DNA from 4 places in the Klebsiella quasipneumoniae subsp. quasipneumoniae genome. Region 1 is predicted to be linked to each of the others. Evidence: predicted binding sites of a transcription regulator. Region 1 holds the regulator's gene; each other region holds the start of a gene.
The links. The regulator CRP, encoded in region 1, controls carbon source genes, mostly activating them, when cyclic AMP is high. The targets are predictions, from matches to a motif close to ATGTGANNNNNNTCACAT.
Positions count from the first base shown of each region.

Region 2: the regulator CRP is predicted to act here: its motif matches at 4,009-4,026, upstream of LGM20_RS23800 (YjcB family protein).
Region 3: the regulator CRP is predicted to act here: its motif matches at 5,908-5,925, upstream of ldtB (L,D-transpeptidase).
Region 4: the regulator CRP is predicted to act here: its motif matches at 3,308-3,325, upstream of LGM20_RS07200 (YfcZ/YiiS family protein).

Region 1 is NZ_CP084876.1:423,435-430,881, reverse strand. Features, by position in the region: gene kefG (glutathione-regulated potassium-efflux system ancillary protein KefG) at 1-349, opposite strand, end outside; gene LGM20_RS01970 (ABC transporter ATP-binding protein) at 523-2,427, shown strand; gene LGM20_RS01965 (hydrolase) at 2,686-3,645, shown strand; gene LGM20_RS01960 (YheU family protein) at 3,642-3,860, shown strand; gene LGM20_RS01955 (phosphoribulokinase) at 3,897-4,766, shown strand; gene LGM20_RS01950 (OsmC family protein) at 4,822-5,226, opposite strand; gene crp (cAMP-activated global transcriptional regulator CRP) at 5,533-6,165, shown strand; gene LGM20_RS01940 (YccS/YhfK family putative transporter) at 6,217-7,447, shown strand, end outside.
Region 2 is NZ_CP084876.1:4,962,597-4,970,043, forward strand. Features, by position in the region: gene LGM20_RS23780 (glutathione S-transferase family protein) at 253-921, opposite strand; gene soxR (redox-sensitive transcriptional activator SoxR) at 1,181-1,639, opposite strand; gene soxS (superoxide response transcriptional regulator SoxS) at 1,724-2,053, shown strand; gene LGM20_RS23795 (EAL domain-containing protein) at 2,038-3,642, opposite strand; gene LGM20_RS23800 (YjcB family protein) at 4,151-4,432, shown strand; gene LGM20_RS23805 (ABC transporter permease) at 4,479-5,336, opposite strand; gene LGM20_RS23810 (ABC transporter permease) at 5,333-6,166, opposite strand; gene LGM20_RS23815 (ABC transporter substrate-binding protein) at 6,227-7,366, opposite strand; gene LGM20_RS23820 (ABC transporter ATP-binding protein) at 7,396-7,447, opposite strand, start outside.
Region 3 is NZ_CP084876.1:3,578,955-3,586,401, reverse strand. Features, by position in the region: gene LGM20_RS17320 (phosphoethanolamine transferase) at 1-246, opposite strand, end outside; gene mntS (manganase accumulation protein MntS) at 515-640, opposite strand; gene mntR (manganese-binding transcriptional regulator MntR) at 826-1,299, shown strand; gene LGM20_RS17305 (anion transporter) at 1,296-2,408, shown strand; gene LGM20_RS17300 (glycoside hydrolase family 1 protein) at 2,578-3,954, shown strand; gene LGM20_RS17295 (GntR family transcriptional regulator) at 4,022-4,738, shown strand; gene ldtB (L,D-transpeptidase) at 4,886-5,800, opposite strand; partial or broken gene LGM20_RS17285 (tyrosine-protein phosphatase) at 5,978-6,893, opposite strand; gene LGM20_RS17280 (ABC-F family ATPase) at 6,942-7,447, shown strand, end outside.
Region 4 is NZ_CP084876.1:1,451,903-1,459,349, forward strand. Features, by position in the region: gene LGM20_RS07185 (formate/nitrite transporter family protein) at 1-625, opposite strand, end outside; gene mlaA (phospholipid-binding lipoprotein MlaA) at 915-1,676, shown strand; gene fadL (long-chain fatty acid transporter FadL) at 1,735-3,057, opposite strand; gene LGM20_RS07200 (YfcZ/YiiS family protein) at 3,431-3,715, shown strand; gene fadI (acetyl-CoA C-acyltransferase FadI) at 3,874-5,184, shown strand; gene fadJ (fatty acid oxidation complex subunit alpha FadJ) at 5,184-7,328, shown strand.

The DNA.
Region 1 (7,447 bases):
TCTCAGGCTCGCCGGTGGTGATCACGCTGCGCCAGTACTTTCCCGCCAGTTCGTTCCCTCCGGCGCCGCTGGCGAAGCCGCGGCTTAAGACACGATCCAGCCACTCCTTGAGCAGCGCCGGACAGCTCCAGGTATATAAAGGATGCTGGAAAACGATCACCTCATGCTGGCGCAGCAGGTCCTGTTCGTGAGCAATATCGATAAAAAAATCCGGATAGTGCGCGTAGAGATCGTGCACGGTGACGTTTGGCAACTGTAAGGCCGGTTGTAATAAAACCCGGTTGGCCACGGAATCCTGAGATTCTGGGTGGGCATACAGCAGCAACACTTTCGCTGTCTGAGACATCATTCCCCTCCCGTAGGTCTTCTGGCGGCCTGCACAGCCCTGGCGTTTTGACACAGCCAGAATGACTTTGTGTATCGTCTTCGTTTTGGGCTACCATGGCGGCCCGGTGAAGCGATTCGCTTCCACACTACATTATCATAATGACAAATTAACATAGTCTGAACATACGGCGCCTTATGATTGTTTTCTCCTCGTTACAAATTCGTCGCGGCGTACGCGTCCTGCTGGACAACGCCACCGCTACCATCAACCCTGGCCAGAAGGTCGGTCTGGTGGGGAAAAACGGCTGCGGGAAATCGACGCTGCTATCGCTTTTGAAAAACGAGATAAGCGCTGACGGCGGCAGTATGACCTTTCCCGGCAACTGGCAGCTGGCCTGGGTGAATCAGGAAACCCCGGCCCTGCCGCAGCCGGCAATCGATTATGTCATTGACGGCGATCGCGAATATCGCCAGCTGGAAGCCGCGCTCCAGCAGGCTAACGAGCGCAACGACGGCCATGCCATCGCCACCGTCCACGGCAAGCTGGACGCCATCGACGCCTGGACCATCCGCTCCCGCGCCGCCAGCCTGCTGCACGGCCTGGGTTTCAGCAATGAACAGCTCGAGCGGCCGGTCAGCGATTTTTCCGGCGGCTGGCGTATGCGTCTTAACCTCGCGCAAGCGCTGATCTGCCGCTCCGATCTGCTGCTGCTCGATGAACCGACTAACCACCTCGACCTTGATGCGGTGATCTGGCTGGAGAAGTGGCTGAAGGGCTACACGGGGACGCTGATCCTGATCTCCCACGATCGCGATTTCCTCGATCCTATCGTCGACAAAATTATCCATATCGAACAGCAGACGATGTTTGAGTACACCGGCAACTACAGCTCGTTTGAAGTGCAGCGCGCCACCCGGCTCGCTCAGCAGCAGGCGATGTACGAAAGCCAGCAGCAGCGTGTCGCGCATCTGCAAAGCTATATCGATCGCTTCCGCGCCAAAGCCACCAAAGCCAAGCAGGCGCAGAGCCGTATTAAAATGCTGGAGCGGATGGAACTCATCGCCCCGGCGCACGTGGATAACCCGTTCCACTTCAGCTTCCGCCAGCCGGAGAGTCTGCCAAACCCGCTGCTGAAGATGGAGAAAGTCAGCGCCGGCTATGGCGAGCGTATTATCCTCGACTCCATTAAGCTCAATCTGGTGCCGGGGTCGCGTATCGGCCTGCTGGGCCGCAACGGCGCAGGGAAATCGACGCTGATTAAGCTGCTGGCTGGCGAACTCCAGCCCGTGAGCGGCGAGATCGGCCTCGCCAAAGGCATCAAGCTCGGCTACTTCGCCCAGCATCAGCTGGAGTTCCTGCGCGCCGATGAGTCGCCGCTGCAGCACCTGGCGCGCCTGGCGCCGCAGGAGCTGGAGCAGAAGCTGCGCGATTATCTGGGCGGCTTTGGTTTCCAGGGGGATAAGGTCAGCGAAGAGACCCGCCGCTTCTCCGGTGGAGAAAAGGCGCGTCTGGTGCTGGCCCTGATCGTCTGGCAGCGCCCTAACCTGCTGCTGCTCGACGAACCGACCAACCATCTCGACCTCGATATGCGTCAGGCCTTAACCGAAGCGCTGATCGACTTTGAAGGGGCGCTGGTGGTCGTATCGCACGATCGCCACCTGATCCGCTCCACCACCGACGATCTGTACCTTGTCCACGATGGCAAAGTCGAACCGTTCGACGGCGATCTGGACGATTATCAGCAGTGGCTCAGCGACTCGCAAAAACAGGAGTCCCAGAGCGGCGACGCGCCAAAAGAGAGCGGCAACAGCGCGCAAGCGCGCAAAGACCAGAAGCGTCGCGAAGCGGAGCTGCGCAGCCAGACCCAACCGCTGCGCAAAGAGATCGCCCGTCTGGAGAAAGAGATGGACAAGCTCAACGCGCAGCTGGCCAGTGCGGAAGAGAAACTTGGCGACAGCGAACTCTACGACGCCTCGCGGAAAGCGGAACTGACTGAATGCCTGCAGCAGCAGGCCAGCGCGAAATCCGGGCTGGAAGAGTGCGAAATGGCCTGGCTGGAGGCTCAAGAGCAGCTGGAGCGCATGCTTCAGGAAGGCTAACGCCGCCTCATCATTCTGCCTGCGACGGCGCGGGCAGAATGGGTTTCTGCCATTCCCATGCTCAGGCCATCAATGACATCAATGGTTTGTTTTCGGTGTCACCGGGCGTCATTGGCCACAAGACCACATATTGGCTAACTCCCGCGCGCCCTGCGCGGTATAGTCATCATCACGTTTATTAATTATTCTGGTGCTATGGTTGAAATCATCCCCACAGACATGACGCCCCCCGAAAACGATTCGCGTGAGTTCCATCCCATGCGCGGCGTGGGCAATCGTCATCTGCAAACCATGCTGCCGCGGCTGATCCGCCGTAAATTGCGCTTTACCCCGCACTGGCAGCGCCTTGAGCTGCCGGACGGCGATTTTGTCGATCTCGCCTGGAGCGAAGACCCACACCAGGCGCGCCACAAGCCGCGCCTCGTCGTCTTTCATGGTCTGGAAGGGAGTCTGCACAGCCCGTATGCCCATGGCCTGATCCACGCGGCGATGCAGCGCGGCTGGCTGGGCGTGGTCATGCACTTTCGCGGCTGCAGCGGCGAACCTAACCGCAATCACCGCATCTATCACTCCGGCGAAACGGAAGATGGCACCTGGTTTCTCCACTGGCTGCAGCGCGAGTTTGGCCCCGCGCCGACCGCCGCCGTCGGCTATTCGCTGGGCGGCAACATGCTGGGCTGCCTGCTGGCAGAAGAAGGCGACCGCTGCCCGCTGGATGCGGCGGTGATCGTTTCCGCGCCTTTCATGCTGGAAGCCTGCAGCTATCATATGGATAAGGGCTTCTCGCGAGTTTATCAGCGCTATCTGCTCAATCTGTTAAAAGCCAACGCCTCACGTAAGCTGAAAGCGTATCCTGGCTCGCTGCCCGTCGATTTACGCCAGCTCAAAGGGATGCGCCGCATCCGGGAATTTGACGACATGATCACCGCCAAAATCCATGGTTTCGCCGATGCGCTGGATTATTACCGGCAATGCAGCGCCATGCCGCGGCTCAGCGATATCACTAAGCCGACGCTCATCATCCATGCGAAAGACGACCCGTTTATGGACCACCACTCCATTCCCCCGCAGGAGCAACTGCCGGCGAACGTTGAGTATCAATTGACTGAACAAGGCGGCCACGTCGGCTTCGTCGGCGGCACCCTGCGTAAACCGGAGATGTGGCTGGAAAGACGCATTCCCGACTGGTTAAACCGCTGGCTGGAGGTTCCCGTATGATTATTCCCTGGCAGGATCTGGATCCCGAAACGCTGGATAACCTGATTGAAAGCTTTGTGTTACGCGAAGGCACCGATTATGGTGAACATGAACGTTCACTTGCCGATAAAGTCGCCGATGTAAAACAGCAGCTGAAACGCGGAGAGGCGGTCCTCGTGTGGTCGGAACTGCATGAGACGGTCAATATTATGCCGCGCGCGCTGTTTAACGGCTAAGGCGACGACACTACATCGTTTAACCAGGGAGTTGTTATGTCTGCCAAACATCCGGTGATCGCCGTCACGGGCTCCAGCGGCGCGGGCACTACCACCACCAGCCTCGCCTTTCGCAAAATCTTCGCGCAGCTAAATCTGCACGCCGCGGAGGTGGAAGGCGACAGCTTTCATCGCTACACCCGCCCGGAAATGGACATGGCGATCCGCAAAGCGCGGGATCAGGGCAAACATATCAGCTACTTTGGCCCGGAGGCGAACGACTTCGGCCTGCTGGAGCAGACCTTTGTCGACTATGGCCGCCATGGCAAAGGCCAGTCGCGTAAATACCTGCACACCTATGACGAAGCCGTGCCGTGGAATCAGGTGCCGGGAACCTTCACCCCATGGCAGCCGCTGCCGGAGCCGACGGACGTGCTGTTCTATGAGGGGCTGCACGGCGGGGTTGTCACGCCGCAGCATGATGTCGCCAGCCATGTCGACCTGCTGGTCGGGGTCGTGCCTATCGTTAACCTGGAGTGGATCCAGAAACTCATTCGCGACACCAGCGAACGCGGCCACTCCCGGGAGGCGGTGATGGACTCCGTCGTCCGATCGATGGAAGATTACATTAACTTCATCACCCCGCAGTTTTCCCGCACCCACATCAACTTCCAGCGCGTGCCGACGGTGGACACCTCCAACCCGTTTGCCGCGAAAGCGATCCCCTCTCTGGACGAGAGCTTTGTGGTGATCCATTTCCGCAATCTGCAGAACATCGACTTCCCCTGGCTGCTGGCGATGCTACAGGGCTCGTTTATTTCGCACATGAACACCCTGGTGGTGCCGGGCGGTAAAATGGGGCTGGCGATGGAGCTTATTATGGCGCCGCTGGTCGAGCGTCTGATGGAAGGCCGAAAGATCGGCTAACAGAAAAAACCCCGGCCAGGCCGGGGTTGAGATCATTCACATCAGCAGGCGAAGACTACGCCTCGATCACTTCATAGGAGTGGGTGATCTTCACCGCTTTTTCCAGCATCAGCGCCACCGAGCAGTATTTCTCTGCCGACAGATCCACCGCACGGGAGACTGCGCCATCTTTCAGCGCCTTACCGGTGACGATAAAGTGCAGATTAATATGCGTGAACAGGCGCGGCGCCTCTTCCCGACGCTCAGAGGTCAGCTTCACTTCGCAGTTGGTCACGTCGTGACGACCTTTTTGCAAAATAGAGACCACATCGATCGCACTGCAACCGCCCGCCGCCATCAGCACCATCTCCATCGGGCTGGGCGCCTTATCTCCGGAGTTGCCATCCATCAGAATCTGGTGTCCTGACGCGGACTCCCCGATAAAGGTTAACCCTTCAACCCATTTCACACGCGCTTGCATAAAATTTAACTCCAGTATCGCAATATTCCTGTCAGATTACGCGCACATAACAATTCTCGCAACGGAAGGCGACCTGCGTCATGCTGAAGCGAGACACCAGGAGACATGCGGCGAAAGCTATGCTAAAACAGTCTGGATGCTACAGTAATACATTGATGTACTGCATGTATGCAGAGGAGTTCACATTACAGGCTGTCGAAAAATCATCAGCCAGCTTCCCAGGTATAGGGAAACAATACGATTGCATGCCCGGACGCCGTGTAGTGTCGGCGCCCGGAGATAGCTTATAACAGAGGATAACCGCGCATGGTGCTTGGCAAACCGCAAACAGACCCTACCCTTGAATGGTTCTTGTCTCATTGCCACATTCATAAGTACCCATCAAAGAGCACGCTGATCCACCAGGGTGAGAAAGCAGAAACGCTGTACTACATCGTTAAAGGCTCCGTGGCTGTACTCATCAAGGATGAAGAAGGTAAAGAGATGATCCTCTCCTACCTCAACCAGGGCGATTTCATCGGTGAATTAGGCCTGTTTGAAGAGGGTCAGGAGCGTAGCGCCTGGGTACGGGCGAAAACCGCATGTGAAGTGGCCGAGATCTCTTATAAGAAATTCCGTCAGCTGATCCAGGTGAACCCGGACATTCTGATGCGTCTCTCTTCGCAAATGGCTCGCCGTCTGCAGGTGACGTCTGAGAAAGTGGGCAACCTCGCCTTCCTCGACGTGACGGGCCGTATCGCCCAGACGCTGCTGAACCTGGCGAAGCAACCCGATGCCATGACCCACCCGGACGGTATGCAAATTAAAATTACCCGTCAGGAAATTGGTCAGATCGTCGGCTGCTCTCGTGAAACCGTTGGCCGTATTTTGAAAATGCTGGAAGATCAGAACCTGATTTCCGCCCACGGTAAAACTATCGTCGTCTACGGCACCCGTTAAGTTGCTAAGCGGCGTATTGCTCCTGCAGTACGCCGTTTTTGTTTTTCCCTCATGTGGCGCAGGCTGATTTACCACCCGGAAGTCAACTATGCACTGCGGCAAACGCTGGTGCTGTGTCTGCCTGTGGCCATCGGTCTTCTGCTCGGCCATCTCCAGCAGGGACTCCTGTTTTCCTTAGTTCCCGCCTGCTGCAACATCGCCGGTCTCGACACTCCGCATAAGCGCTTTTTTAAGCGTCTGATTATCGGCGGCTGTCTGTTTGCCGGATGCAGCCTGGTGGTGCAGCTGCTGCTCGCCCAGACCATACCTTTGCCGCTTATTCTCAGCGGCCTGGCGCTATTGCTCGGCGTCACCGCGGAAATCAGTTCGCTGCACGCGCGCCTGCTGCCCGCGTCGCTGATCGCCGCCATCTTTACCCTGAGCCTGGCGGGCAATATGCCCGTCTGGGAGCCGCTGCTGATCTACGCCTTCGGCACGCTATGGTACGGCGTGTTTAACTGGTTCTGGTTCTGGCTGTGGCGCGAACAGCCGCTGCGGGAGTCGCTCAGTCTGCTCTACCGGGAACTGGCCAATTATTGCGAAGCCAAATATAGCCTGTTGACCCAGCATACCGATCCCTCGACCGCCCTGCCGCCGCTGCTCATCCGCCAGCAGAAGGTGGTCGATTTAATCACCCAGTGCTATCAGCAGATGCATATGCTGGCCGCCAACCAACGTAACGACCACAAACGTCTTCTGCGAGCGTTCCAGATGGGGCTGGATCTACAGGAGCATATTTCGGTCAGCCTGCATCAGCCGGAAGAGGTGCAAAAGCTGGTTGAGCGCAGCCATGCCGAAGCGGTGATCCGCTGGAACGCGCAGACCGTCGCCGCCCGCCTGCGGGTGCTGGCGGATGACATGCTCTATCATCGTTTTCCGCAGCGTTTCCAGATGGATAAACAGATCGGCGCCCTGGAAAAGATCGCCCGCCAGCATCCGGATAACCCGGTCGGCCACTTCTGCGCCTGGCACTTCAGCCGCATCGCCCGGGTGCTGCATACCCAGCGCCCACTGTATGCCCGGGATCTGATGGCTGACAAAGAGCGTCGTTTACCGCTGTTTCCCGCGCTAAAGAACTATCTGTCGCTGAAGTCCCCCGCGCTGCGCAACGCCGCCCGCATCAGCGTGATGCTGAGCATCGCCAGCCTGATGGGCAACGCCCTGCATTTGCCGAAGCCCTACTGGATCCTGATGACCGTCCTCTTCGTGACACAGAATGGCTATGGCGCCACGCGGGTTCGTA
Region 2 (7,447 bases), 800 kb from region 1:
CACTACGGTGTGTCAACCTTATCAACTCCCCCCGGCTAGCAGAAAAAAGAGGGAGTAAAACAGAAAGGCAAACGATTATCCGGCCTTTAGATAACCCTTTTCAACCGATGTTTATCGTATTTCGCTAAATTTCGCTTATGACGAACAGAAAATAACCAGCCGATGCGCAAACGTTATCGTCCATGCGCAATCCGCTAACAATTTTTTAGTGAGTTGCTTTCATTTAGCCGCGTCATCGGATCCGCTGATACTTCAGGCGCCGGGTAAGGTGAAGGGGCCGCCGCGCTCGATAGCCCGCTGCCAGGCCGGGCGCTGTTCCACCCGCTGTCGCCAGGCCTCAATATGGCGAAGATCATGCATGCCGCCGCGGGCCAGCAGCGCCATCACCGGGAAGCTCATCTGGATATCGGCCATGCTCAGCCGATCGCCGGCAAACCATGGCCGCGTGGCAAGATGGTCGTCAATGAACCGCGCATGGGTGGCCAGCTGAGGATCGAGCCACGCTTTCTGGATACCTTTGCCCAGCAGCGAGCCCAGCGAGCGGACGCCAAAGGGCACCGGGGGTTTGCCGAGGCTGGCGAACACCAGCTTCATTAACAGCAGCGGCATCAGCGAGCCTTCGGCATAGTGCAGCCAGAAGCGGTACTGCAGTTTGTCATCCGCGCCCTGTGGCTTCAGCAGCCCATCGCTGTCCCAGCTCTCCTGCAAATACTCAAGGATCGCTCCGGACTCCGCCAGCACATAGCCGTTGTCTTCCAGCACTGGCGATTTCCCCAGCGGGTGGATTGTCTTCAATGCCGCTGGCGCCAGCATCGACTTTTCCCGCTGATAGCGGACTATCTGATAAGGCAGCTGTAGCTCCTCCAGCGCCCACAGTACGCGTTGCGATCGTGACTGATTAAGATGATGTACCGTCAGCATGGGCCTCTCCCGTGGTTTGTTCAAATTAACTATAGGAACAGGCGCGGATTGCCGGGAAAATTTCGGCAAAATAGTGAGGAAAAAACGGCGGCGGATGCCATAGTTAAAGTGTCGACGCAAACCGGAACCTCCATCAACAGATTGCGCAATACTGAGGGACGTCGACGTCGGGGGAAACCCTCTCGTGAACCAACGAGATAATGCGAAAGACCAAGACCGGAAAACAACTAAAGCGCCCAGTTGTGGCGCTTTAGTTTTATCACTCCTCCTCCAGCAGCCGGGCGCCGGTCCCCTCTTCCCCCAGTTTATCGCCCGGGTTGCGTAGCGGGCAGTCGCGCCGCGATAAACAGCCGCAGCCGATGCAGCCGTCGAGCTGGTCGCGCAGCGCCGTCAGGGTGTGGATACGCCGGTCCAGCTCCTCGCGCCACTGGGATGACAGCATTTTCCACTCTTTTGCGCTGAGATTGTGCCCTTCCGGCAGCACGCCAAACGCGTCGCCGATGGTGGCCAGCGGGATGCCGATACGTTGCGCAATTTTGATAATCGCCACCGCGCGCAGGACATCGCGCCGGTAGCGCCGCTGATTGCCGGCATTCCGCTGGCTGTGGATCAGCCCTTTACTCTCATAAAAATGGAGGGCCGAGACCGCCACGCCGGTTCGTTTTGCCACTTCCCCGGGCGTCAGCAGCATTTTGATGCGGGGTGATTTCTTTTCCATAAAGCGCTTTACCTCAAGTTAACTTGAGGAATTATACTCGCCCGCAGACAAAACGACGAATCGAGAATTGAGAGAGGCCGCTTTATGTCCCATCAGGATATTATTCAAACACTGATTGAATGGATTGATGAACATATCGATCAACCACTTAACATTGATGTAGTCGCCAGAAAGTCAGGATACTCGAAGTGGTACCTGCAGCGGATGTTCCGCACCGTGATGCATCAGACGCTGGGGGATTATATTCGTCAGCGCCGTCTGCTGCTGGCGGCGGAGGCGTTGCGAACCACCCAGCGGCCGATCTTTGATATCGCCATGGATCTGGGCTACGTCTCGCAGCAAACCTTCTCGCGAGTCTTCCGCCGGGAGTTCGACCGCACCCCCAGCGACTACCGCCATCAGATCTCCGCGTGACGCGACGGCTGAGGCACGTTCACGGGCGCGGGCGCATTGGCTAACCACTGCATAAACTCCCGCGCCGGCATCGCTTTCGCAAACAGCCAGCCCTGGCAATACTGCACGCCGCGCTTGTAGAGCCAGCTTACCTGCTCAGGCGTCTCCACGCCTTCCGCGATAGTCTTTAGACGCAACCCGCGCGCCATCTCGATGATGTGTTCGGCAATCAGGTGGCTGGTGTTGTTGGTGGTCAACGTATCAACGAAGGTTTTATCGATTTTAAGGATATCGACATTCAGGGCGTGCAGATTATGCAGATTCGAATAGCCGGTGCCGAAATCATCGATGGCAATTTCATAGCCCGCTTCGCGGAACGCCTGAATCACCGGCGTGGTCTTCGGTACGTCGATAAACCCCCGCTCGGTTACTTCGATTTTGATCTGCCCGATACAGACCGCATAGCTGCGCGCTTTCTCACTGATCTGTGAAATCAGCCGCGCCGAGTGGAAGTCCGACGCAGAGAGATTGATCGCCACGTACAGCTGCGGATGGCTGGCAAGAAACTCTCCCATTTCGTAAAACAGCTCATCCACCACGTAGTCCGTCACCTGGGCAATCATGCCTTCATTTTCCGCCAGCGGAATAAACTCCGCCGGGTTCATCACCGGACCGTCAAACCCTGGCCAGCGCAGCAGCGCTTCCGCCCCGACGCAGCGGTTATTTTTAATATCGATAATCGGCTGGTAGTGCAGGCGCAGCTGGCGGCAGCTCAGAGCCCGCTGCAGCATATTGCGCGGCGAGTGATACTGACGGCGGGTGCGCGACCACACCAGCACCAGTAAAATACTGCAGATGATCCCCAGCGGCAGCGTCAGGCTGGCCTGGTCACAAAAGTTGTGATAATAGCTGGCCCGCGAGGTGGACATAATGACGGCGATCGGCCGGATAGCAGAGCGGGCTATCGTATACACCCGGCCATTCTGATTAAAAAAGGTATCGCCTTCGCGAATTAACGCATGGAGCTCCGCGGGCTCGACATTGTTACTAACCGAGAAAAAGAGGTTGGTTTTGGTATCGAACACGCCATAGGCTAAATCGCGATCGCTGGCGATCACTGAGCTGAACGAGAAGGGATTGACCACCACCACATAGGGTCCCTTCTGCATATAATTCATGGCAAAGCCGGGATAAAACGGCGTGTCCCGGTAATAGTAAATCGCGACATCCGGCTTTTTGGTGTAATTGGCCGCCGGCATCCGCCAGCCGGTTTGCTGATGAACGGACGTTGAACAGATAAAGCGCTGACCGTTAGCGTAGATCAGATCTTCCACATACAGCAGGCCGCGAACGATATGCAATAAATAACGCTGATGGTCCGCTGAGCACAGCTCCCCGCGATACTGGCTGGCTTTCGCCCGGGCCTGATCCGCTTCGCGGATGACCATTTCCGTTTTTTGCAGCGCCAGCTGCGAAAATGAGTGTAATTGATCAATGGTTTCGGCTTTTGCCCGCAGCTGGGCAAACCACAATGCCAGTACCACTGGCAATAAAATAACCAAACCCGTTCCGATGAGCCTTAGCGCCTTATGCGGCGTACTGTCACCCATTTACGCTTACATCCATGCGATATGCCTTAATTAAGGTAGCCCAAACACGTTAGCAATCGCGACTGCGATAGACATCAGCCGATTTCCGCCAGCCCTCACGGGCGTCAGCTTTACCACTGACAGGGAAGAATAATACTTATTTATCAGGTATTCGGAAGATATTCCGCCAAGATTAAGAATAGACGCGCTTCTGACTCGGTTTCTCCGTGTATTAAACAAGAACAAGTAATAAAACCCGCAGAATAATAATCATTAGCAAGAGAATGAAAATAAGATCATCGGAGGTTACTTACTAATATCCACATTAATAACATTGTTATTAAGCGCAGCGAAAGCTCATTTTTTGACTGGTGAATAAAGCGCCAAGTGTGATATAGTTCACACAAGTTGATGAAACAGAAATGGCGTTTCATCACTCTCTAGTACGCCAGTTGAGACCAGAGCGCTATGCCATCGTCAGTCGCGCCAGGTCGTCCATGGCTCCCCGACTTTCTTTGAGGACAGGTTAATGGCTTCCATTACTACCAGTGTTGTGTTGTTGCGCTGGCCCCTGGTGAGCGCGGTACTGATGTTTCTTGCCAGTTCACTGAATATCCAACTTCGCAAAAGCGATTATGCCGGTCTGGCGGTGATCTGCAGCTGCCTCGGCCTTGCCGCCGCCTGCTGGTTCGCCACCGGTTTGCTCGGCATCACCCTGCTCGATATTGCCAAAATCTGGGGCAATATCAAAGATGTGATGATTGAAGTCATGAGTCAGACACCGCCAGAATGGCCAATGATGATGACCTGAGGTTAAAAAGCTTCCCACCGGGAAGCTTTTTCGTTTTCTGCAGCCCTTATTTCCCCAGTTTTGCCATCATCTCCGGACGCATAAATTTATGGATCACCACCATAAAGAGCAGCGATGGCGCCAGTAAAATCAGCGCGGTAATCGACGAGACCTGATAGTTACCCGACATGCTGGCGTTATAGAGCAGCAGCGGCAGCGTAGTGACATCCGGCGCCCCGACGAAGAAGGTGCCGGTAAACTCATCCAACGACTCCAGAAAAACAAAGATGCTCGCGGCAACGATCCCCGGCGCCGCCTGCGGCAGCACGATGTGCCAGAAGGTATACATCGGTCCGGCGCCCAGGTTACGCGATGCCCGCGCCAGCAGCGGGTCGATGGCTGAAAACGCGGCCACACAGATCCACACCGAGTACATCAGACCGTGGACGCTATGCACCAGCACCACCCCCGCGATAGTTCCGTTCAAGCCCCACTGGTAAAACAAACGGGCAATATTCATGTATACCGTCAGGTTGGGAAAGGCCTGCGGGAGGAGAAACAGCAGCATAAACAGCACCCGCAGCGGCATTTTCCGCCGGGAAAGCGCATAGCCGGCGGGAACGGAAATCAGCAAACAGACCACCACCGACAGCAGGGCGATCAGTACGCTGGTTAACAGCGAGCTGGAGACATCGCTGTACGGATTGAAGACCTGATACCAGTACTTCAGGCCCCACTGGCTGGGCAGCGAATGGGGAAAATACCAGCTTTCCGCTACGGTCCAGATCAACAGGTTCAGAAGCGGGCCAAACATCGCCAGCAGCATAAACAGCAGTAGCAGGGTCTGCAGCACCGGGCTGGCGTTCACTTTACGGCGTCCTCTTACCCACCATGACGGAGAGGAAGCAAGGTGCAGCGCTTTCATCCTTCACCGCCTTTTTGCTGCAGGCTGTGGCGCAGGTAAAACCACGACAGCGCGCCGCAGATCGCCAGCGACACCACGCCAAGCGCATTCGCCACCGCGTAATCACCATAGGAATTGACGCGAAACGCCATATCCACGGTCAGCATCGTCGGCGTCCCCACGCCGATCATCAGCGGTACCGACAGCACCGACATCATGGTTACCGTCGACAGCACCAGCGCCACTCCGATGGTCGGCAGGACCTGCGGCAGCATAATATCGAACAGCAGCCGCGGCCGGGAGGCGCCAAGATTACGTGCGGCGAGGATCTGCGACGGCTCCAGCGCCGCCATCGCTCCGCAGATCAACAGCGTAGCAAAGGCCAGCTGCTTCCAGACAAAGGTAATGACAATTCCCTTCCATCCCAGCCAGGAGAGGGTCTCCAGCGGCCTGACCAGATCGGCCGCCACCAGCGCATTGTTCATCAGGCCATTTTTGGCGAGAAAAGTGCGCATCATCTGGGCGACGACAATAAAGGGGATAAACAGCGGCAAGCGATACAAAAAACCCAGCAGGCGAACAACGGGCCGGCAAGGCGACAGCGCAATCACTGCCGAGAGGGTAATGGCGATCAGCGCTAACAACGCCACTGAGATCAGCACGATAAGCAGCGAAAAGAGCACATCGTTGGCGTAAAGCGCATAGACCTTGCGAAAATGATCGAGGGTGAACGACTGTCCCGGCGCGGTAAACGCCGAGACCAGCGAAAACCCCAGCGGATACAAAAACAGGACCGCGATCATCAGCGCGGCCGGGGCAACCAGCAGCAAGTATTTCAATGAACTGGACATAAAGGACCTGGCGTTGGCACAAGCAAGCGCCCGGGTCGGCGACCCGGGCTGGAAAAAGGGTTAATTGGCCACCTGGCTTTCGTAACCCTCTTTGATATCGTCAAAGTAGGGGGCGATCGGGAAGCTTTTGCCATACTTCGCCAGGGCTTCAGGCGAAATTTCGGCAAACAGCTTTTGCCAGGTCGCCGCATCCAGCTTCGGCTTCACCTGCCCGGCGTCGATGCCCGGGTACCAGTTGAACTGCTTAACGATCCCCTGCGCCTGCACTTCCGGGCTGGTGGCCAGCGCGATAAAGTCGCGCGCCAGCTGCGGATTCGCCGCTTTCGCTGGGATGACGTAATACATCGGCTGACCCGGCATACCCGGGGCCAGTAAAGCGAGCTTAATCGATGGCGGCAGCTTGCCCTGATCTTTCCAGCTATAGAACATGTCGACCCATACCGGGCCCATGGCGATCTCTCCCCGACTTAGCATATCGAGCGTTCCGGCGTTGCCCGGAGTGAAAGTGACATTTTTATTAAACGCTTTCAGTTTCGCATAGGCCTGCTGCCAGCCCTTTTCGACGCTTTTATCATAAGGCGCGGAGGAGAGGCGCTCGGCGCCGGTCCCGTAGGCGTAGATCCAGCCCACCACAAAGCTAACGCCGGACATGCCGTTCTTGATGCCGTTATAGCCAAAAGCCTGCGGATGTTTCTGCGTCCACGCGACCAGCTCGTCATACGACGCCGGTGGCGTACTGACGAGATCGCTGTTCCAGGCGATAGCGGTCTGGCTTAAGAACATCGGCATGACGTATCCGTCGACGTTAACGCCGAGCGCCTGGGTGGCGCTCGGCGAGCTCACCATGCCGCCGGTCTGAATATCCTGGCGATATTTTTGCAGCAATCCCTTTTCCACCTGTTCGCCCCCCGCCTTCTGATGCACCACGGCGACGTCGATATCCCACTGCTGCGCGCCGCTCTCCTGTTGGGCGCTCAACTTCTCGCTGATTTTATTCGACCCGGCGTCGCCAGGGCCGGTACCGATCACCCGCACCTTGACGCCGGGATGAGCGGCTTCAAATTTTGGCCCCAGCCAGGTTTTCACGTAATCCACCATATTCTGATCGCCCGCGGTAGCGACGTTAAGAAAGGTGTCGGCCTGGGCGCTAACGCTCAGGCAGAGGGTCGTTAAGATCGCTGCTTTCGTCTTAGTAAACATGGATTGTCCCCAGAATGAACACGCTGATATCACTGTGATAGTGGTAAAGGAAAAATATGGAGGGCCGGCATGGGCACATGG
Region 3 (7,447 bases), 2.2 Mb from region 1:
AGCCTGGCCAAACGGGTAGTAGAGGGCCGCCAGCAGAGAATAAGCGCCGACCACTCCTTTCTGCACGCGCGGAAAGGCACGCCACAGAAGATGTAACACGCAGGTAAATGCCACGGTATAGAGCAGGCTAAATTCATAGCCCAGCGCCAGGTTAATCAACAGCGATTGTAAAAAGTAGAATCCTGTCCATGGGTTCAGTGCCAGTCGGCGGGCGACCAGCGTATCTTTCAGGGTGGTGACATTCATAGTAAACAATCAAAAAGAGGCCATGCGCATCCCCTGGCTTCAAGGGGTAAAACCTGCTGGACAGTGCGTGAAGAGGGTCTCTGCGAGCCGCGAATGTGGCAGGGCTGTGCAAAGATAGGGCTTGTAAATGGTAAGGTCAACCAGACATAACAGATTGTTTTGCGAGGACGCTTACAAAACTTGAAAAAAGGTGGGGGAAACGGGATAAACCGGTCAGTTTAGCGGCAGATGATGACGGAAAAATGAAGCGGCGTACCGCGACGCCGCCTTAGCGATGGGGTTTGTCCTGCTGCGGTTTACCGTTGATCATCTCGCACAGCATACCGAGCAGCATTAAGCGTACTTTAAAGGGTGAATGGCTGAACACGTTTAAGCACCTCTTGAATTCGTTCATCTGCTCTCCTCCTGCCTGTTCGCTCCATCATTCCCTGATGGATGTTTGCATTATATACAGATATAGCACAGGCTATATTTTATAGCTATGGCTAAAACGTTAAATTTTTGTGCTCTTGGCGCAATCCATTACAATGTGGATCTTTTTATATGATGCTTGACGCGTCACACGAATGAGGAAGCACAATGAACCGTCGCGCAGGTAAGCCAATAACAAAAAAAGTGACGCAGTTAGTAAATGTTGAAGAGCACGTTGAAGGGTTCCGCCAGGTGCGGGAAGCGCATCGGCGCGAGCTGATTGACGACTATGTTGAACTGATTTCCGACCTCATCCGCGAGGTGGGCGAGGCGCGTCAGGTGGATATGGCCGCCCGGCTGGGGGTCTCGCAGCCCACCGTCGCCAAGATGCTCAAACGGCTGGCCAGCGTCGGCCTTATCGAACAGATCCCGTGGCGCGGCATATTCTTAACCGCGGAGGGTGAGAAGCTGGCCCAGGAGAGCCGCGAGCGCCATCAAATCGTGGAGAACTTCCTGCTGGCGATCGGTGTCAGTCCGGAGATCGCCCGTCGTGATGCCGAAGGGATGGAGCATCACGTGAGCGAAGAGACGCTGGCGATGTTCCTGAAATTTACCCAAACACAGGGATCTCAGGAAGCATGACTCTTCCCTTCGTCCAGTCGCTGCTGCGCGACCGTTTTCTCCATCTGCTGCTGATTATCGCCTGCGTGCTCAGCGTGATGGTGCCGTTTGTCCCGGCAAGCTGGCCGGCGGCCATTGACTGGCATACCATCATCACCCTCAGCGGCCTGATGCTGTTGACTAAGGGAATTGAACTGAGCGGCTATTTTGACGTGCTGGGGCGTAAAATGGCCCGCCGCTTTGTCACCGAGCGTCAGCTGGCTATGTTTATGGTGCTGGCGGCGGCGCTGCTGTCCACCTTCCTCACCAACGACGTCGCGCTGTTTATTGTGGTGCCCCTGACCCTGACCCTGAAGAAGTGGTGCGCCATCCCGGTAAACCGGCTGATTATTTTCGAAGCGCTGGCGGTGAACGCCGGGTCGCTGCTGACGCCGATCGGCAACCCGCAGAACATCTTGCTGTGGGGACGCTCCGGTCTCTCTTTCCCTGGGTTTATCGGCCAGATGCTGCCCCTGGCGGCGGCAATGATGCTGACCCTGCTGGCGCTGTGCTGGTTCTGTTTCCCGGCAAAGCGGCTTACCTACCAGAGCAGCGATATGGCGCCATCGTGGCAGCCTAAGCTCGTCTGGAGCTGTCTGGGGCTCTATCTGGTGTTCCTGACGGCGCTGGAGATGGATCAGGCGCTGTGGGGACTGGCGCTGGTGCTGCTGGGCTTTCTGGCGCTGGCCCGGGCGGTGATCGTCCATGTTGACTGGTCGCTGCTGCTGGTGTTTATGGTGATGTTTATCGACGTCCATCTGCTGACCCAGCTTCCGGCGCTGCACCAGGTGCTGAGCGGGGTCGGGACGCTCTCCGGCGGTGGACTGTGGCTGACCGCCATCGGCCTGTCGCAGGTGATCAGCAATGTGCCCTCGACCATTCTCCTGCTCAACTATGTCCCACCGTCGATCCTGCTCGCCTGGGCGGTTAACGTGGGGGGCTTTGGTCTGCTGCCGGGCTCGCTGGCCAATATCATCGCCCTGCGCATGGCTGGCGATCGGCGGATCTGGTGGCGTTTCCATCTCTACTCCATTCCCATGCTGCTGTGGGCGGCCCTCACCGGCTATTGGCTCTTCAAACTCTGCGCCTGATTTCCGCAGCAGTCTGCCGCCCTCCACGTCGTTCGACAGGATCGCCCTCCGGGGCGATCTTTTTTTGCCCGGCTCACAGAAAACGATCCCTGGCTTTGCGCATCCGTTCGCTTTTCGATATATGACTAGTCATGAAATTTAAATGACTAGTCATATATCGAGGCGCAGGATGAACAACAGACTACCGGCAGATTTCTTATGGGGTAATTCCGTCTCCAGCATGCAGACGGAGGGAGCGTGGAACGAGGGCGGCAAGGGGATGTCGGTGTACGATATCCGGCAACCGGCAGAATTCGCTTCCGACTGGAAGGTGGCGACCGACTCCTATCATCGCTTTAGGGAAGATTTCGATCTGATGCAGGATCTGGGCATGAACTGCTACCGTTTTCAGATCGCCTGGAGCCGGGTGTGCCCTGAAGGAGACGGCGAGTTCAATGAAGAGGGCATCGCCTTCTACCATCAGTTTATTGATGAACTGATCGCCCGCGGCATCGAGCCGATGATCTGTCTGTACCACTTCGATATGCCGCTCTCGCTGGCGGAGCGCTACAACGGATTTACCGACCGCCGGGTGATGGACGCCTTTATTCGCTATGGCCAGAAGATGATCGCCTGCTATGGCGACAAGGTGAAATACTGGCTCACCTTTAATGAACAGAATCTGTACCATTCGCCGGAAGCGTTTCTGATTTCCGGCTACCTGCAGGGGGAGAAGACCCTGCGCGAGCTGTACCTGATCCAGCATCATGTGATGATGGCGCACGTCCATCTGACCGATCACCTGCATCAGACGAAGCCGCAGTGTCTGATGGGCGGGATGCTGGCCCACGCCCTGGTTTATCCGGCGACCTGCAAACCACGCGATATCCTGTGCGCCCAGCAGCTGGACGAGTTTTTAAACCAGAACCTGCTGCGGGCTTACGCCGGGGAGGGCTACAGTCCGGAAGTGATGCATTTTGTCGCCACCGAAGGGTTCGATGATATCTATCGTCCGGAGGATCTCGCGCTGATGGCGACGGTGAAGGTCGATTATCTGGCGTTCAGCTATTACGCCAGCCGGACGCTGAACAGCGACGCGATCCCGCCGGGAACGGCGGTCAACAACTATATGCTGTTTGGCAATCAGGATAACCCGTTCCTGAACGCGACAGAATGGAACTGGCAGATCGATCCGCTGGGCTTCCGGACCATCATCACCCGCTATTATAACGACTGGCGCCTGCCGGTGTTCCCGATTGAAAACGGCATCGGGGTGATTGAGTCGTGGGACGGTGAACATCCGGTTGCCGACGATTACCGCATCGCCTACCATCGCGACCATATCAACGCCATGAAAGCGGCCATGTTTGAGGATGGGGCGCAGGTGATCGGCTATCTCGGCTGGGGATTAATCGACATCCTCAGCTCGCAGGGCGATATGCGTAAGCGCTACGGCGTGGTCTACGTCAATCGCGAGAACCATGACCTCAAGGATCTGCGGCGGGTGCCGAAGAAGAGCTATGCGTGGCTGAAGCAGGTGATCCACAGCAATGGCGACGTGATGTAATGGTGTTCTGGCGGTCAGGCCGTGGATCCTGCCCGCCAGCACTCACTGAATGTATAAGGACCGGGGAATGACGGCGAAGTATCTGCAAATCGCGCGGGAAATAAAAAAACGGATCATCAGCCAGCAGTATCCTGCCAGCGCGCCGTTACCTGACCAGTTTGCGCTGGCGGCAGAGTTCAGCACCAGCCGGATGACCATCCAGCAGGCGATGCGCCAGTTAATCGTCGAAGGGCTGATCTATACCCGCAAAGGGCAGGGCACCTTTGTGCGGAAAAATTTCCTTCAGCTGTCGCAGTGGGAGCTGCCAGGCAGCGACTATTTCGGCGCCACCAAAACCTGGGAGCATCTTGGCGAGGTACAAAGCGAAGTGGTGCGCTTTGAGGTGCGTTTTCCCACTGACAAGGAGCAGAGTTCGCTGCTGATCGACGCCGATGCCCCGGTGTATGACTTTGTTCGCCTGCGGTTGCTCAACGGGGAACCGGTGTCGCTGGATCTGACGGTCATGCCGGTGGGGCTGGTGCCGGGGCTCAATAAAAGCCATCTGGAAAGCTCGGTGTTTCGCTATATCCAGGAGACGCTGGGGCTGAAGCTGATGGGATCTTACCGCGTGGTGCGGGCGATGAAGCCGGATGAACTGGATAAACAGCATCTTCACTGCGAGCCCACCGATCCGGTGCTGGAGGTGGAGCAGGTTATCTATCTGGAAGACGGCACGCCGCTGGAGTACGCCCACTGCCACTATCGCTACGACCATGGCGGGATTATTCTGGTGAATAACGGCTAGACCGGGGGCCCCGGTTGGCGCAGCGCTTAGCAGGGCCAGGGTGTTGTCAGGTTCAGTCGCCAGGCAAGGCGTCAGCCGCAGCCCGGCACAACACCGATAAAAAAAACGGCGGGCATCAGGCCCGCCGTTTTTATTGTCATGCAGAACTTAGTTCAGACGCACCGGCATACCGGAGCGGTTCTGGATAGCCTGCTCGACCACGTTCTGATCGACATCAGACTGGCTGGTGATCGCCTGTACCGGCTGAGTCAGGGTGATCGGCACGATCTCGCCGCCCTGGAACTGCGCTTCGGTGGTCGACAGCGGGTTGTGAACCTCGATGTAACGGCTGCCGTCCGGCTCGGTGGTGGCTTTTACCGGCTCATCGATAAACTGCACGCGGGTGCCGACCGGCACGTTCTCAAACAGGAATTTGATGTCATCGTTGCGCAGACGTACGCAGCCATGGCTCACGCGCAGGCCGATACCGAAGTTAGCGTTGGTACCGTGGATGGCGTACAGACGGCCGATATACAGCGCGTACAGGCCCATCGGGTTATCCGGACCGGCCGGTACGACGGCTGGCAGCGGGTTGCCGGCGGCAGCGTATTCCGCATGCATCTTGGCGGTCGGCGTCCAGGTCGGGCCAGCCTTCTTACGTTCGACTTTGGTGGTCCAGTTGATTGGCGTGTCTTTGCCTAACTGGCCGATACCGATCGGCAGAACAATCACGGTGTTGGTGCCTTTCGGGTAGTAGTACAGACGCATTTCGGCGCTGTTGATGATGATCCCTTCATGGACGGTATCCGGCAGGATCAGCTGCTGAGGGATGTTCAGGACGCTACCGCCCTTCGGCAGATAGGTATCCACCCCCGGGTTGGCTTCCAGCATGTTGGAAAGCCCCATCTGATATTTCGCCGCGAAGTATTCCAGCGGCTGCTTGTTATCATCCGGAATGGTGATGACCTGGTTCTGACCAACCAAACGGCTGCCATCGGTTGGCAAAGGATAGGTGACAGCAGACGCTGTATTGCAAAAGCCTACGATGGCGAAGGCTGCCGCTAAGAGTGTAGATAATTTCATAGTTTTTAATGTCGTGTGCGAAATCAACGCCACACAGGCCTTTGTTAATGATTGAGACAGTAGATGGGAGCGCATTATATGTGCATTCCGCTGAACAGGTAAATCAGATGTGTACGAAATCACATTTTTTTCCCTGTCGCCTCGGCTGCCGCGCCCTGGCGTTCGGGGCGACGAGGGTTAGTCTTCCAGCAGCCGGGCCTGCAGCGCCGCGCGGACCGGGGCGGTAAGCTGGTACTCTTCCGCCAGCCAGGCGTCGACATTGCCATAGCGCTGCTGAATAGCCGACAGCGCGGCGGCGAGATAGGACTCTTTCACCGTCAGGATGGCCGCCAGGCTCTGGCGCCCCTGGGCCGTCAGGTCGTTGCCGAGCATCTCCAGCATCCAGGCCTCCACCTGCGTCAGCATGCCATGGGTAAGGAGATACTCCTCCATCACCGTCTCGCTGTCGCATCCGACGGCGAACAGGGTTAACGCGCAGCCGACGCCGGTGCGATCTTTACCGACCGCGCAGTGTTGCAGCAAGGCGCCGTCGAAAGGGGTCGCCAGCCATGCGGCGAGCTGGCGATAGGCCGGATTGTTAAACGGCAGCTGGCGATAGAGTTGCAGCATAAACTGCTCGCCGTTGAGCGCATTAAGGGTGGCGGCATTCAGCTCGGTGACCTTCGCGTTGACCTCGCCGATCGGCGGATTGGCCGGCGCGTTGAGATAGTGGGTGAGCGGGCTCAGTTTGTCCGGCGTGCGCTGTACTTCACCGGGGTCGCGGTAGTCGAGCACCCGGCTGAGCGGCAGGGTATCCAGGTGGTCGAGATCCTCTGCCGTTAGCCGGTTTAGCGCACCGGAGCGTAGCAGCTTGCCGCTGCGTACCCGGCGTCCGTCGGCGGCGCGCTGGCCGCCCAGGTCGCGAAAATTAATGCCGCCCTGCAGGGATAAAAAGGCCGGATGTCGCGGTTGGCTGGTGGTCATGGGACTCCTCATCATCACGTACAGAATAACGGTTTGCGCGCAGGTCTCTGGCGCATCTGACAAAGACCTTAGCACAAGCGCCGCGGCGGAATTTACCGCAGACCGTGAAAAGTGCGTCATTTACTGGCATAATGTCTGCTGTATCACACCCCTCATACTCTTTTTTCAGGATATCCCCGTGCTAGTATCCAGCAACGTTACCATGCAGTTTGGCAGTAAGCCGCTGTTCGAAAATATCTCCGTTAAATTTGGCGGCGGCAACCGTTATGGTCTGATCGGCGCCAACGGCAGCGGTAAATCGACCTTTATGAAGATCCTCGGCGGCGATCTCGAACCGACGCTGGGCAACGTTTCTCTCGACCCGAACGAGCGCATCGGTAAGCTGCGTCAGGATCAGTTCGCCTTTGAAGCGTTCACCGTGCTGGATACGGTCATCATGGGCCACGGCGAGCTGTGGGAAGTGAAGCAGGAGCGCGATCGCATCTACTCGCTCGCCGAGATGAGCGAAGAAGATGGCTATAAAGTGGCCGACCTGGAAGTGAAATATGGCGAAATGGATGGCTACTCTGCTGAAGCGCGCGCGGGCGAACTGCTGCTGGGCGTGGGCATTCCGGTTGAACAACATTACGGCCCGATGAGCGAAGTCGCCCCAGGCTGGAAGCTGCGCGTCCTGCTGGCGCAGGC
Region 4 (7,447 bases), 1.0 Mb from region 1:
GAAACATCCAGACCATGGTGGCGACCAGCCAGCCGGAAATAATCGCATTGGCGAACATCTCCGTCGGGCTGTTTTTCATCACATCTTCGGCGATGCTGACGAAGGCCTGGCGGGTCGGCTCATCAAAAACAGGCATATAATTGAAGGCCCATGCGGCCACCGCGGTGCCGATGAGATTGCCCGCCAGCACCACAGACCATAGCCGCATGAGTAAACCGACGTTTCCGGGGGTGGGATTGTGCATCACCGGCAGTACGGCGGTGACCGTATTTTCCGTGAACAGCTGCTGGCGGGCCATAATTACGATAATAAAGCCGAAGGTATACCCGAGGTTCTCGAGTAAAAACCCTCCCGGGATCCCCTCCAGCTTGACGTGAAAAATCCCTTTCGCCAGCAGGGAGGCGCCCATCGACAGACCGGCTGCAATCGCCGACCACAGCAGGGCCAGCGCATCGCGCTCCATCTCTTTTTCCCCTTCCTGGCGAATATGTTCATGGATCGCCATCGCCCGAGAGGGAAGGCGATCTTCGTCAACTTCTATCTCTTCACCGCGCTGTTTTTCTTCACTTTCGACCTCGCGTTCGTCATCCGCAGGCTTTAATTTGTTATCGTCTGGTTCATCCATTTCACGGCCCTCGCTGACAATTTATCTAGTTAAAGCGTAGCGGCTTTCCCTGGCGACTGGCTGGGGATACTCTTAAATCGCAAAAATGGTTACGCCAGATTTTTATCGCTCCGCTAGAATAGGAGCCCCGCGATCTCGTTATTCCCAGGCTATGATCAAATCAACAACTTGGGTGATATAGACATCGTTCAACGTGCTGTTACAATCGCTCACATCTGTACGGGCGGAAACGTTGTCTTTCCGTCATGGATGGCAACTCGCGATAGCCATAAAAACCAGGGAGACATCTATGAATTATCGCCTGTCGGCGCTTGCGCTTGGCGCCACATTGCTGGTGGGATGTGCCAGTTCCAGCTCTGGCGATCGGCCGCAGGGGCGCTCAGACCCGTTAGAAGGGTTTAACCGCACGATGTTTGACTTCAACTTTAACGTGGTTGATCCTTACGTGCTTCGTCCCGTCGCGGTGGCATGGCGTGACTATGTTCCGCAGCCGGCGCGCAATGGCTTAAGCAACTTCACCAGCAACCTGGAAGAGCCGGCGGTGATGGTGAACTCCTTCCTGCAGGGCGACCCGTATAAAGGTATGGTCCACTTTACCCGCTTCTTCCTGAACACCATCCTCGGGATGGGGGGTCTGATCGATGTCGCCGGGATGGCTAATCCGCAGCTGCAGCGCGTTGAACCGCATCGTTTCGGCAGTACGCTCGGCCACTATGGCGTCGGCTATGGTCCGTATGTGCAACTGCCATTCTACGGCAGCTTTACCCTGCGTGACGAAGGCGGCGATATGGCCGATGGCCTCTATCCGGTGCTTTCCTGGCTGACCTGGCCGATGTCAATCGGCAAATGGGCGGTAGAAGGGATTGAGACGCGCGCTCAGCTGCTGGATTCCGACGGCCTGCTGCGTCAGTCTTCCGATCCTTACATTCTGGTGCGTGAGGCTTACTTCCAGCGTCATGACTTTATCGCCAACGGCGGTAAGCTGACCCCGGCGGACAATCCGAACGCCCAGGCCATTCAGGATGAACTGAAAGATATCGATTCACAGTAATCTGCGAATAAAAAAAGGGTGAACATAATGTTCACCCTTTTTTGTTGCGCGCTGCTTATCAGAAGCGGTAGTTGAAGTTGGCGCCGTACAGCCAGGCGGTCCCTTCGGAGCGGAAGGTATACGGGCCTTCCTTGATTTCCACATGCTGCCCGTGCATATAGGAAATCCCGACGTCAACCGACGCATCCTTGTTGAACGCGTAGGTGGTACCCGCGCTCAGCCACAGGCGATCCTGGTCCGGAATGGAAATGGAGCGATTGTTGGCCGGTACCGGGCTGTCGTCGAAGGCGATACCGGTGCGGAAGGTCCAGTTATCGTCGTAATAATAGGTCGTCCCCAGCGCTACGCGGTAGGCGTCCTTAAAGCCTTCCTCTTTATAGAACAGCGTCTGGCCGTTGCTGCCGGTGGCTTTCAGCTCCTGGAACTGGCTCCAGCTGGTGTAGGTCAGACTATAGTGGACCGCCCACTGCGGCGCCACGCGGTTATAGCCCGACAGTTCCCACATTTCCGGCAGGTTAAGGGTCAGTGAACCGTCGGTGGTCTGGCCGTTAGTACCCGCCGGCAGACCGAAGTTGCCAAGGATCTGGTTATAGGCCGCTGGCAGACTGCTGCGATAGTTACCGTCGAAATCGATCTTGACCTCGGAACGGTAGGTTAAACCGTAGCGGTTGTTCTTATCCAGCTCATAGAGGATACCGGCGTTCCAGCCAAAGCCCCACGCATTGCCGTTAAGATGGGCGATCTGCGTGTCGGCTGGGATCTTCGCCACCTGGCCTGCCAGCGCCGGCGGCAGCGCGCCAGAGCCAGCGACAATCTGGCCCAGATCGCCTGCATAGCGCTCGATCTTCGCCTTAGCGTAGACCGCATCGAAACCTAAGCCAAAGCTCCAGTTGCTGTCGAGGCGATAGGCGCCGCTCAGGTTGAAGTTAGCCGTAGTCAGGTCGGTTTTACCGCCCATGCTGCCGGCCGCATAATCATCGTTATACTCTGTTGCCAGGCCGTAGTTGGAGGTGATGGACGCCCCCCAGCCGAACTGATCGTTAATCGGCGCGACAAAGTGGAAGTTGGGTACCCACGCCGTCGGGGCGATATTGTCCGCATTCAGGCTTTTGCCGGTGGGGGAAGTCCCGGAGACATTGACGCCCGGGTCGACAAAAACGGCGCCCGCCGACATAGTCGGACGGTCAAACATCATAATTAATGCCGGGTTACGACTGGCATTGCCTGCATCGTCTGCGATAGCCCCTTCACCGGAATAGGCCCGACCCAGCCCTGATGAAGAGAATTCGTTGAGCTGGAAGCCTGCTGACCAGGCCTGGGTGGAAACAAGTGCGACAGCCACTGCAAGGGCAGATTGGGTAAAGCGGGTTTTCTGGCTCATGCCCATAACCTCATTGAGTTATTTTTTTTTAAACTATGTTACATGCCGTAACAGAAGCGCGGAAGTGTAGGGTCTGCGGTACAACAGAGAAATCAGACCAGTGCGCTGAGTATAGGTCTGACCAGATGAGTTGTTGCAAGTTTGTTTATGAAGTTTTTCAATTGTGATAACAGAAACGCGATCCAGCTGGCAAAATTGTCGGGGGGAAGGCGACGGAGAAAAGGTGATTTTTGTTTTAGATCATTTTTAAGTGTGATTTCTGTCACTTAACGCCGTGATAGCGATTCTCGGCTGGAGGCAAACCGGAGGGCGGGCGTAAAATAGGCACATTAATTGTCTGGCACCGCAGGTGCATATCCAGAGGAAATCTACGATGAGTAAATGTAGCGCTGATGAAACCCCGGTTTGCTGCTGTATGGATGTTGGGACCATTGTCGACAACACCGACTGCACCGCCTCATACAGCCGCGTATTCGCCAACCGTGCGGAAGCAGAGCAAATGCTCGCCGCGCTGAGCGAAAAAGCCCGCAGTGTGGAATCTGAACCGTGCAAAATTAATCCCGTCTTCGCCGACGTTGACGGCGGCGTAAAGCTGGATATCGATTTTGTGTTTAGCTGTGAAGCCGAATCCCTCATCTTCCAGCTGGGTCTGCGTTAATCCCTCCGCTTAGCGCCCCGTGAACGGGGCGTTATCTTTTCTGTTCAATGTGTTTTGGCTCGCAATTTTTCGCTTCCCCGATTGGCTTAATGTAAAAAATTAGTTAACAATGTTATCAGGTCAGACCACTTGGTTGTCTTGGTTAACAGGGGAGAGTTATGAGTCAGGCATTACCGCTTATCACCCGTCAGGGCGATCGCATTGCCATTGTCACAGGGTTACGCACGCCGTTTGCGCGTCAGGCGACGGCATTTCATGGCGTTCCTGCCGTTGATTTAGGAAAAATGGTGGTTGGCGAAATGCTGGCGCGCAGCGATATTCCTGTGGAAGCCATTGAACAGCTGGTCTTCGGTCAGGTCGTGCAGATGCCGGAGGCGCCGAATATCGCCCGGGAAATTGTGCTCGGTACCGGAATGAGCGTGCACACCGACGCCTACAGCGTCAGTCGCGCCTGCGCCACCAGCTTCCAGGCCGTGGCGAATGTCGCTGAAAGCCTGATGGCCGGCACCATCCGCGCCGGTATCGCCGGCGGTGCCGATTCCTCCTCTGTGCTGCCTGTCGGCGTCAGCAAAACGCTGGCCCGCGCGCTGGTCGATGCGAACAAAGCCCGCACGCTGAGCCAGAAACTAAAGCTGTTTTCCCGCCTGCGGCCGCGCGACCTGCTGCCGGTTCCCCCGGCGGTGGCGGAATATTCAACCGGCTTACGGATGGGCGATACCGCCGAACAGATGGCGAAAAGCTGGGGGATAAGCCGGGAACAACAGGATGCGCTGGCGCATCGATCACACCAGCTGGCGGCTAAAGCCTGGGAAGAGGGAAAGCTGTCCGCGGAGGTGATGACCGCCTATGCGCCCCCCTTCCGCGAGCCGCTGGAGCAGGACAACAACATCCGTAAAAATTCAACCCTCGCAGATTACCAAAAGTTACGCCCGGCCTTCGACCGTAAACATGGCACCGTTACCGCCGCCAACAGCACGCCGCTGACGGATGGCGCGGCGGCGGTGATCCTGATGACCGAGTCGCGGGCCAAAGAGCTGGGTCTGACGCCGCTGGGTTATCTGCGCAGCTATGCCTTTACCGCCATCGACGTCTGGCAGGATATGCTGCTGGGGCCCGCATGGTCCACGCCGCTGGCGCTGGAGCGCGCTGGCCTGACGCTGGCAGATCTCACGCTTATCGATATGCACGAAGCTTTCGCCGCGCAGACGCTGGCCAATCTTCAGTGCCTGGCAAGCGACCGCTTTGCCCGCGAGGTGCTGGGGCGTGCGCAAGCCACCGGTGAGGTGGATGAGAGTAAATTTAACGTCCTCGGCGGCTCTATCGCCTACGGTCATCCCTTTGCCGCCACCGGCGCGCGGATGATCACCCAGACGCTGCATGAGCTGCGGCGACGGGGAGGGGGATTTGGTCTGGTGACGGCCTGCGCGGCAGGCGGTCTGGGCGCGGCGATGATTGTGGAGGCTGAATAATGGATACGGTTTCCGCTTTTAAGCTTGAAGTCCGTGCGGACAACATCGCGGTGATTACCATCGATGCCCCGGGTGAAAAAATGAATACCCTGAAGGCCGAGTTCGGCAATCAGGTGCGGGGACTGATACGCCAGATACGCGACGATAAGTCGGTGCGCGGCGTGGTATTTATCTCCGCCAAAGCCGATAACTTTATCGCCGGCGCAGATATCAACATGATTGCCCGCTGCCGCAGCGCGCAGGAGGCGGAAGCGCTGGCCCGCCAGGGGCAGCAGATTATGGCCGAGATCCATGGCTTGTCGATTCCGGTCATTGCCGCCATCCATGGCGCTTGTCTGGGCGGCGGACTGGAGCTGGCGCTGGCCTGCCATGGCCGCATTTGTAGCGATGACGAAAAAACCCGACTCGGGTTGCCGGAGGTACAGCTTGGCCTGCTGCCGGGTTCCGGCGGGACGCAGCGTTTACCGCGGCTGATCGGCGTCAGTACGGCGCTGGATATGATGCTCACCGGCAGGCAGTTACGGCCGCGCCAGGCGCTGAAGGCCGGTCTGGTGGACGAGGTGGTGCCGCAGACAATTTTACTGCAGACGGCGGTGGAGCTGGCGCTGAAGGGGCGCCCGGCCAGCCGCGAGGTGCCTGTTCGCGAACGCGTGCTGGCGGGCCCCCTGGGTCGCCATCTGTTATTCCAGTACGTCGGCAAGCAAACGCAGCGCAAGACCCAGGGCAACTACCCGGCGGTGAAGCGAATTTTGCAGGTCGTCGAGAATGGTCTGGCCCATGGCTGCAGCAGCGGTTACGCCGAAGAGGCCCGCGCGTTTGGCGAACTGGCGATGACCCCGCAGTCGCAGGCGCTGCGATCGATCTTCTTTGCCAGTACCGATCTGAAAAAAGACCGTGGCGCCGAGGCGGAACCCGCTCCGCTGAGAAGCGTTGCCGTCCTGGGCGGCGGCCTGATGGGCGGGGGGATCGCCTATGTGACTGCCTGTAAAGGCGGACTGCCGGTGCGAATCAAAGATATTCAGCCGGGCGGGATCAACCACGCCTTAAAGTACAGCTGGGATCTGCTGAACAAACAGGTTCGCCAGCGTCGACTGCGCCCCAGCGAGCGCGATCGTCAACTGGCGCTGATCACAGGCACTACCGACTATCAGGGCTTTACCCATCGCGACGTGGTGATTGAGGCGGTATTCGAGGACCTGGCGCTGAAACAGCGGATGGTCAGTGAAGTGGAGCAAAACGGCGGGCCGCAGACTATCTTTGCCTCGAATACTTCGTCGTTACCGATAGGCGATATAGCCGCCCATGCCAGCCACCCTGAGCGGGTGATCGGCCTGCACTTTTTCAGTCCGGTGGAGAAAATGCCGCTGGTTGAGGTGATCCCGCATAAAGGAACCGATCCGCAGACCATCGCCACGGTGGTGCAACTGGCTAAACGTCAGGGGAAAACGCCGATCGTGGTGGCGGACAAAGCGGGCTTCTATGTAAACCGCATCCTCGCGCCGTATATAAATGAAGCGATGCGCCTGCTGGTGGAGGGAGAACCGGTTGAGGTGATTGATAAGGCGCTGGTGAAATTCGGTTTCCCGGTGGGACCGGTTCAACTGCTGGATGAAGTGGGTATTGATACCAGCACCAAAATTATTCCCGTGCTGGAGAATGCCTTTGGAGAGCGTTTCAGCCCGCCTGCAAACATCATTGACGCGATTTTGAAGGACGATCGCAAAGGTAGAAAAAATAATCGTGGTTTCTATCTTTATGAGACAAAAGGGCGTAAAAGCAAAAAACGGCCCGACCCGGCAGTCTATCCGCTGCTGGGCATCGACCGCCCCCAGTCGCGGTTGTCTGCGCAGCAGGTGGCGGAGCGCTGTGTGATGATGATGCTTAACGAGGCGGCGCGCTGCTTTGATGAGCAGATTATCCGTAGCGCGCGCGATGGTGATATCGGCGCCGTATTTGGTATAGGGTTTCCGCCATTTCTTGGCGGCCCGTTCCGGTATATGGATACTATCGGCGCGGGTGAAGTTGCCGCGATCCTGCAGCGCCTGGCCGCCCAGTACGGCCCACGTTTTACACCCTGTGACACTTTATTACGCATGGCCGAACAGGGGACCACCTTTTGGCCAGCGGATGAACGGATGACCTAAGTTATGGTCAAAGAAGGTAAATCCGGCTGCGGATGACGCTGTTGATTGGCTGTTTTGTAAACAATCATTGACTATACTTACGCCATTGAGGTAAAAAACAGCGTTTCATTCGTTGAATG